Regions from separate parts of the Bifidobacterium kimbladii genome, predicted to be linked through region 2. Evidence: riboswitches for the same ligand, from Rfam matches in the RefSeq annotation. Region 2 holds a riboswitch; the other holds the start of a gene.
The links. A riboswitch is a leader RNA that binds a small molecule or an ion and turns the genes downstream of it on or off. The one in region 2 is predicted to bind guanidine.
Positions count from the first base shown of each region.

Region 1: linked by a shared signal. The riboswitch ahead of QRX41_RS06315 (DMT family transporter) and the one ahead of QRX41_RS00710 (ACT domain-containing protein) in region 2 are both predicted to bind guanidine.

Region 1 is NZ_JASTZZ010000004.1:81,565-84,971, forward strand. Features, by position in the region: gene QRX41_RS06310 (FtsX-like permease family protein) at 1-1,318, opposite strand, end outside; guanidine-III (ykkC-III) riboswitch at 1,519-1,582, shown strand; gene QRX41_RS06315 (DMT family transporter) at 1,591-1,908, shown strand; gene QRX41_RS06320 (GNAT family N-acetyltransferase) at 2,167-2,448, shown strand; gene dtd (D-aminoacyl-tRNA deacylase) at 2,898-3,398, shown strand; gene QRX41_RS06330 (cell division protein FtsQ/DivIB) at 3,391-3,407, opposite strand, start outside.
Region 2 is NZ_JASTZZ010000001.1:176,471-179,877, forward strand. Features, by position in the region: gene QRX41_RS00700 (NAD(P)H-dependent oxidoreductase) at 1-532, shown strand, start outside; gene QRX41_RS00705 (aldo/keto reductase) at 644-1,495, opposite strand; guanidine-III (ykkC-III) riboswitch at 1,642-1,702, shown strand; gene QRX41_RS00710 (ACT domain-containing protein) at 2,130-2,381, shown strand; gene QRX41_RS00715 (hypothetical protein) at 2,678-3,407, shown strand, end outside.

The sequences.
Region 1 (3,407 bases), on a different contig from region 2:
GCCAAGGAAAAACCATGGACAGACTATGGACAAGCGGCCAGTAGACCATAGCTGTACTCAGTCCGACCAGTCCGGTGCCGCCCGCTGCGATGATAATGCCCGTAGTCATCACGATGGTGCCGTCCAATATGGATATAGCAGTCAGCTGCCGCGGGTTTGCGCCGGCAATTGACAGGAGCGCCAAATCTAGGTCACGATCCCGAGCGGCGATGGCGAACCCCGCAATCACGCCGACCAGGGCGACCAGCAGCGCTGCCCAGAAACCATAGAGCAACTCCAGGGTTCCACCCGATGTGACGTTCTCTATTCCCGGTACCTTGTTCATGGCGATGGTACTGGTGCCTCCGGCAGCCAACAGACCACCAACCAGAAACATACAGGCAGTCAGAGCTATAACTGTTGAGCCGAATGTCGTATCTCGACTCCTGGCCACAGCCTGTGAACGCGCTATCCGCCAGACAGCAGACGACGAGGGGACCAGAGCAGTCCAAAGTTGAGTGATCCTGCTTATAACTGGCCCCCCAGAACGTGCCAAGGCAATCAGCAGCAAGAGAATAGCAAACAGCGGTCCACTTCCAACGGCACTTATGACCGCCTGGACCTGCTTAGGCTCTAAGGCCCCAGAGCCGATGTGCGAAAGATAGGCAAAGACAGGCAACGGCAATAGCAGCAAGGCCAGCCCAAGGAAAAGCGATACAAGACCACGTCCATGTCGCGGCCGTTCAACCGATTCGCTCTCCTCAGCACGGCGCACCATCCGGACGGGTGTCATCTTCCCCAAATCCCGCAATGTCCGGCTGGTCGCCAAGACGACCGTGGCCAATCCCACTGCAAGACCAGTCAGGGCAGACCTGGGAAAAACGTGCCAGGTAAAAGCGAAATGTACCGGCATTCGCATCCCTGTGGAATACCAATCCAGGATCCTTCCAGCCAGCGCAGGTGAAAGAACCACAGCAACAAGGGAGGCCGGCAGAGCCAGAATCATCACCTGCAAAAGCGTAAGCACCAGGACCTGCTTAGGCGTGGCTCCCAGCAGCGAAAGAAGGGACAACCCCTGCCGACGTTGGCGAATCGATGCCTGCAAGGTCTGCTTAATCACCAGGCAGCCGAGCACAATGACTGTGAGGAAGACCAAACTCAGGGCCGATGCGAGACTCTTGGCAGGATCCCTGGTCTTAGCCGACAAACCCTGGTAATAGCTGTTGACGCCCATACTCACGCTCATGGCGCAGAGCCGGGTTTGGGTGACCACAAGAACGATAAAGACGCCAGCCCAGATGCCATTATTGGCTTTCAGGTCACGCAAGGCCCAAGTCATGATTCATTCACCTGCCACATCCTCGTGCGTACATACAGCTACATGCCTCTATTTATATGAATAGTCGATCGGCGCGTAAGACAACATCCGGCAAACCCCTGAAACGACCCTGAATCAACCCTGATTCCCTCTCGCAATGGACCGTCGACCGCTCCCTTGCTATTCAACTATCAGGGTGCTGCCTCGTGCTATTCTGATGGCCAGAATCTGATTCAGGTTCCCGGACGATGGTCAAGTACCCGGACAGCGACAAGACTTGCCGAAAGGGAACCATGTCCTCGTGGATCGTACTCATATTCGCTGGCGTCTGTGAATCGGTCTGGGCCACCGCGCTAGGTAAATCCCAAGGTTTTACCAAAATCGTCCCTGACATCGTTTTTATTGTAGGACTGATTCTCAGCATGATGGGTCTGGCCTTTGCCATGCGCAACATCCCAACCAGCACGGCCTACGCGGTCTGGGTCGGCATCGGAGCTGCCTTGACTGTCCTATATGCCATGGCCACGGGATCGGAACCTGTTTCGCTGGCCCGCATCCTGCTCATCATCGGCCTGGTTGCTTGCGTGGTCGGACTCAAGGTCGTCAACTGAAAACAGTGCCTATCAAAGCAGATATATCCAAGCAGCAGAATCAATGAGGAAAGGAATCGCTATCATGACCGCAACAATACGGCAATGCACATCAGATGATGCCGGACTGATACGTTCCTTGGGCATTACCACTTTCCGCGACACCTTCGCCGCCGACAACAGCCAAGAGAACATGGAAGACTACCTCCGGCACTCCTTCTCCCCCGAACTGGTCAAGTCACAACTGTCCGAACCTGAATCCGTTTTTTTCTGGCCAGCGTGGACGGCACGCCCGCAGCCTACATGCAGCTCAACACCGGGAAGGCCCAAACAGAGCAGTTCGGCGACACATCCATGGAGATCGAGCGGTTATACGTCCTATCGGATTTCAAGCACCGCGGATTGGGCACCCTGTTGATCAATCGAGCCTTCAAACGTGCCAGGAACCAGAGCCTGAGCAAAACCTGGCTGGGTGTATGGGAGCACAATGAGCCCGCCCAACGTTTCTACCAAGCCATGGGCTTCAAACGGACTGGGGAGCACACCTTCACCTTGGGCTAGGATCTACAGACCGACTGGATCATGACCGCAGCAGTCAGTTGACGGATACGTCTGCATAATCCAGCGGCGCCAACGAATCTGAGACGATCCAAGGAAAAACCATGACTGATCGGAATCCGCCCGTCAGCGGAGTAAGTAGGTAATTCCTCATGACATCCTCCATGCACACCGATCAGGATTGCGCCGAAGAGGCAGCACGTCATATTGCCTTGGCAACACAGGCACCGCGGACTTCGACCTGAAACTAGGCATCGTAAGAGTTGAAGGGACAGCCATCGACTGAACCATCGACTGAACCATTGACAGGAACCAGCCCTGCCATGACTACATTGAAGTGGACGCCCTTCATGCCAGTCTTCAAGCGGTTCTCCAGTACGACCTTCACCAGGTACCGGTCCAGCTGTACCCTGCGGTACTACAACAACGCCTGAAGTATTTAGACTGGAACCATGAGAATCGTCATACAACGGGTCAGCCATGCCCGAGTCGATGTGGTCGACGAGCAAGGACAGCCGGATCCTGATTTTAAACCCCAAAGCATCGGCACAGGACTCTTGCTTCTAGTGGCCGTCCAGGACAGCGACGGCGATGCCCAAGTGGACTATGCCGTCCGCAAGCTGACCCGGATGCGCATCTTCGCCGACGAGGAGGGCCGGATGAACCGGTCGGTCCTGGACTGCGGCGGCTCCATCCTCTCCATCTCCCAGTTCACCCTTTACGCGGATCTGCGTCGCGGCAACCGTCCAAGCTTCATGGCTGCGGGAGAACCCCGACATGCCCAAAAGGTCTGGCAGGACCTGAACCGGGCGCTGGCCGCGACCGGTGTGCCAGTTGCCGTCGGACAATTCGGCGCCCACATGCGAGTGGATCTGGTCAACGACGGACCGGTGACCATCCTGCTGGATACCGACCGGCTGATGAAGACGGCAGCTCCTGCAGCGACTATTTGACGATGGGCC
Region 2 (3,407 bases):
AGTCCTGGTCTTCCATCCCCATATGGAAGCCTCACGGATCAACGCCCGCCTGATGCGGGAAGCCAAGGGGCATGAGGATGAGGGTATCCTGGTCCGGGACGAATATGCTGCCTTGCGCTCAAATCAGATCGACATCCCTAGTGAGCAAGCATTCGTCAAAGGCTGCGACCGTCTGGTATGGCAGTTTCCCATGTATTGGTACAGCTGTCCTCCGCTGCTCAAGGAGTGGGAAGACCTGGTACTTACCTACGGATGGGCCTACGGTACCCACGGCGATGCCCTGAAAGGCAAGGAACTCATGCTCGCCGTCTCGGTCGGCTCTGCCGGAGAGAACTATCACCATGAGGGCGAATTCGGCTATACGGTGGACGAGCTCCTGGCTCCGTTCAAAGCTACCAGCAATCTCATTGGAACCGTCTATCGGAAGCCCTTTATTCTGACCGGCGTTAGCTCAGGTATGAGCGATCAGAGCCTGGAAAAGGCAGCCAAAGATTACTCGAGCTGTCTGCAAGGCGACTGGCCGGCACAATAGGCGCAGGCGCATGAAGAGCCTCAGCAAGAATCCCTAATATCAAGACGAGGGCATCCACACAGGAATCTTAAAGTGCGGGCGCCCTCGTCTTATCAGCTCAGCGGACCTCAGTCACTGTGTATAAGATAACCCATGCAGACGTGTGGTCTCCTCAGGCGTATCCACATTAAGAAATAGGCGACCTCCTGTATCCATGGCTCTGATGTCATGCATATCGTCATCATCAAGACTGAAATCTGCAATATTGTGGTTCTCGCGAATCCGTTCCTCATGCGCGGATTTCGGGATGGCGCATATCCCCTGCTGGGTCAGCCAGCGCAATACTATCTGGGCCGATGTCTTGCCGTAGCGCTGGCCGATACGCATGAGGACAGGATTGTCGAAAATTCCCCGACGACCTTTAGCCAGAGGCGCCCAGGCCATGGGTGCAACCCCCTGCTCGTCCATGACCTTTCGAAGTGCGATCTGCTGAGTGAAGGGATGCAGCTCAATCTGATTGACCATAGGCGCGATTCTGCTGGAAAGGATCAAATCAATTAGCCGGTCAGGCAGGAAATTGCAGACTCCGATGGCACGAACGCGGCCTTGGTCATACAGGTCTTCCATAGCTCTCCACGACCCCTGATAATCGCCATAAGGCATATGGATAAGGTACAGATCCAGGTAGTCCGTCTGCAGGTTGATCAGGGTCTTTTCAAAGGACTGCATCGTCCCCTCGTAACCATTTTGCTGAATCCAGACCTTTGAGGAAAGGCTCACTTCCTCTCGAGGAATAGCAGATTCCCTCAGCGCATCCCCCACTGCTCTCTCGTTGCCATAGAAGGCAGCTGTATCGATAAGGCGGTAGTCCCAATCGAGGGCCGATGCCACACCACGTCTGCATTCATCCAGATCACCTATCTGGTAGACTCCGAATCCCAATATGGGAAGCTCAAAGCCATTGCTCAGCTGCAGTTTTTCCATGCGCTATCGTCTCCTTGGTGATGCCCTCCTGCAATCTAACAAAGCATAGGAAGACAGTATTGCCTACCACTTTTGGCTATATATTCATCCTCTGCTTATGGGGATGCACACCGGACTTTCGACCCCTGCCAGTAATGCTACAGTATCTTTCGGAAGCATTCCTTCCCCGGACGAGACGCGCCGTACCCGGATCGACGACGATGCTCAACAGGTCACTCGTGGAAGGATGTGGTTGGTTTGTTCCTAATGACTCAGCTTGTTGGATTTCTGCTGCTCCTCATGGCCTTTGCTTCGATGATGCTGCTAGGCCTGCCCAGCGGCAGCCGGGTCAATCTTGTTTTTGAACCTTATCGGCGCATGTTTGCTGGCCGTCGATGCTCTGGCTAACCAGAGGTGGGCCTTTTTTGCCCTTGAATGCGTATGGGCCCTAGTTGCGCTATACGCCATCATCAGATCATATTTAAAAAGCGATTCATTCACGACCAAGAATTGCAGCTCAGCGACAAGGCAAGGGCAGGGTATCTGCATCCAACCCATAGAAGCGGAACTGACTGTCTGCAAAGTTGCTGATTATACAGAGATTGATCTGAACTCACCTTTTGTTTTTACAGGACGAACCGACCAAGAGGCTTCATTGGCCTGTACAGCCGACATGGTTCCCAGCCAGACCCTGGAGCGCAGTGACGGGTGGCGGGCCTTCCGCATCCAAGGCATTCTCGACTTTTCACTCATCGGCATCCTGGCGCCCATCGCCACCATTCTGGCAAACAAGGGCATAGGCATTTTCGCCGTCTCGACCTACAACACGGACTATGTCCTTACCAAGGCCGAGGACTTCCCTGCCGTCCTGGATGCCCTCGACAAGTCAGGATATACAATCATCTGACTGATCAGCAACATTAATCATGACCGCCGATGCTGCTCATGCATAAACCAGCACCCTCCCTCGTTGAATATAGTGCAACGAATCCTGCGCTTTTGCCGGCCCTACCTCCCGTCTAACTCTCTGTGCTTCACCTGCACTTGGTCAATATCGAAATGATGCCGACCTAGTGCCAGTCAATGACACTTTCACGAGAGAATGACACATAAACTGGCCTCAACGGAGGTTGCTTCCTGAAAATAGGCAGGCTGCCAGATGACCTGCCACAAGTGACGGGAAGTACAAGCCTGGAGGATCAGATGAGCAACAATCGAAATGAACGTGCAAATAAGAACCAAGGCAGGCATGAGGGCAACTCCTCGCGGAGCGACAACACACGTGAAAGTTCCCAACAAACAACCATGAACGACAAGAACCGCATGCCAAAACCGGTGGAGACTGTGAACGCCAGAAAAGAAAATCAAGCAGCAAATGCATCCAAGCCGAAGCCCGCACCAGAACAAACAGGCGAGAAGGAAGGCAGGGACTCATCCAGCAAGGACACTGATCATGGCAGACCTGAAGCACGAAATAAACAGGAACAAGCCGGCCACGTAGACAGAGAGCATGATGGTCCCTCTCATGACGACAAGCCGAGCCAACCCAATAAGACTGCCGCAAAGGATGCGCCTGTATCTGTCGAGAAACCATCCCAGCCGACTAAGGAAAGCCAACCTGCCAAACCACCCAAGGCCAAAAACCATGATTCCTTCTATCTGGGCCTGGCATCGGCAGTCCTGGTCGCAGCTTTGGGGCTCAGCCTGAGCACCATGCCGATCTTCTTCTCACTGCCTCTTGCCGCCGTCCTCTTCGGAATTGGCATCTGGCTCCTCTCCTATGCCAGCTTCAAGTCTCCTGGCAAACCAGAAGGAGAGGGAACTGAGGCGGACAGGCATACCAGGACGGTAGTCGTGGCGACGGTCCTTCTGGTGCTGCAGACCTTCATCATGGATGTCTTCATCTTCACCCGAATGGGAACAGTCGGCAAAC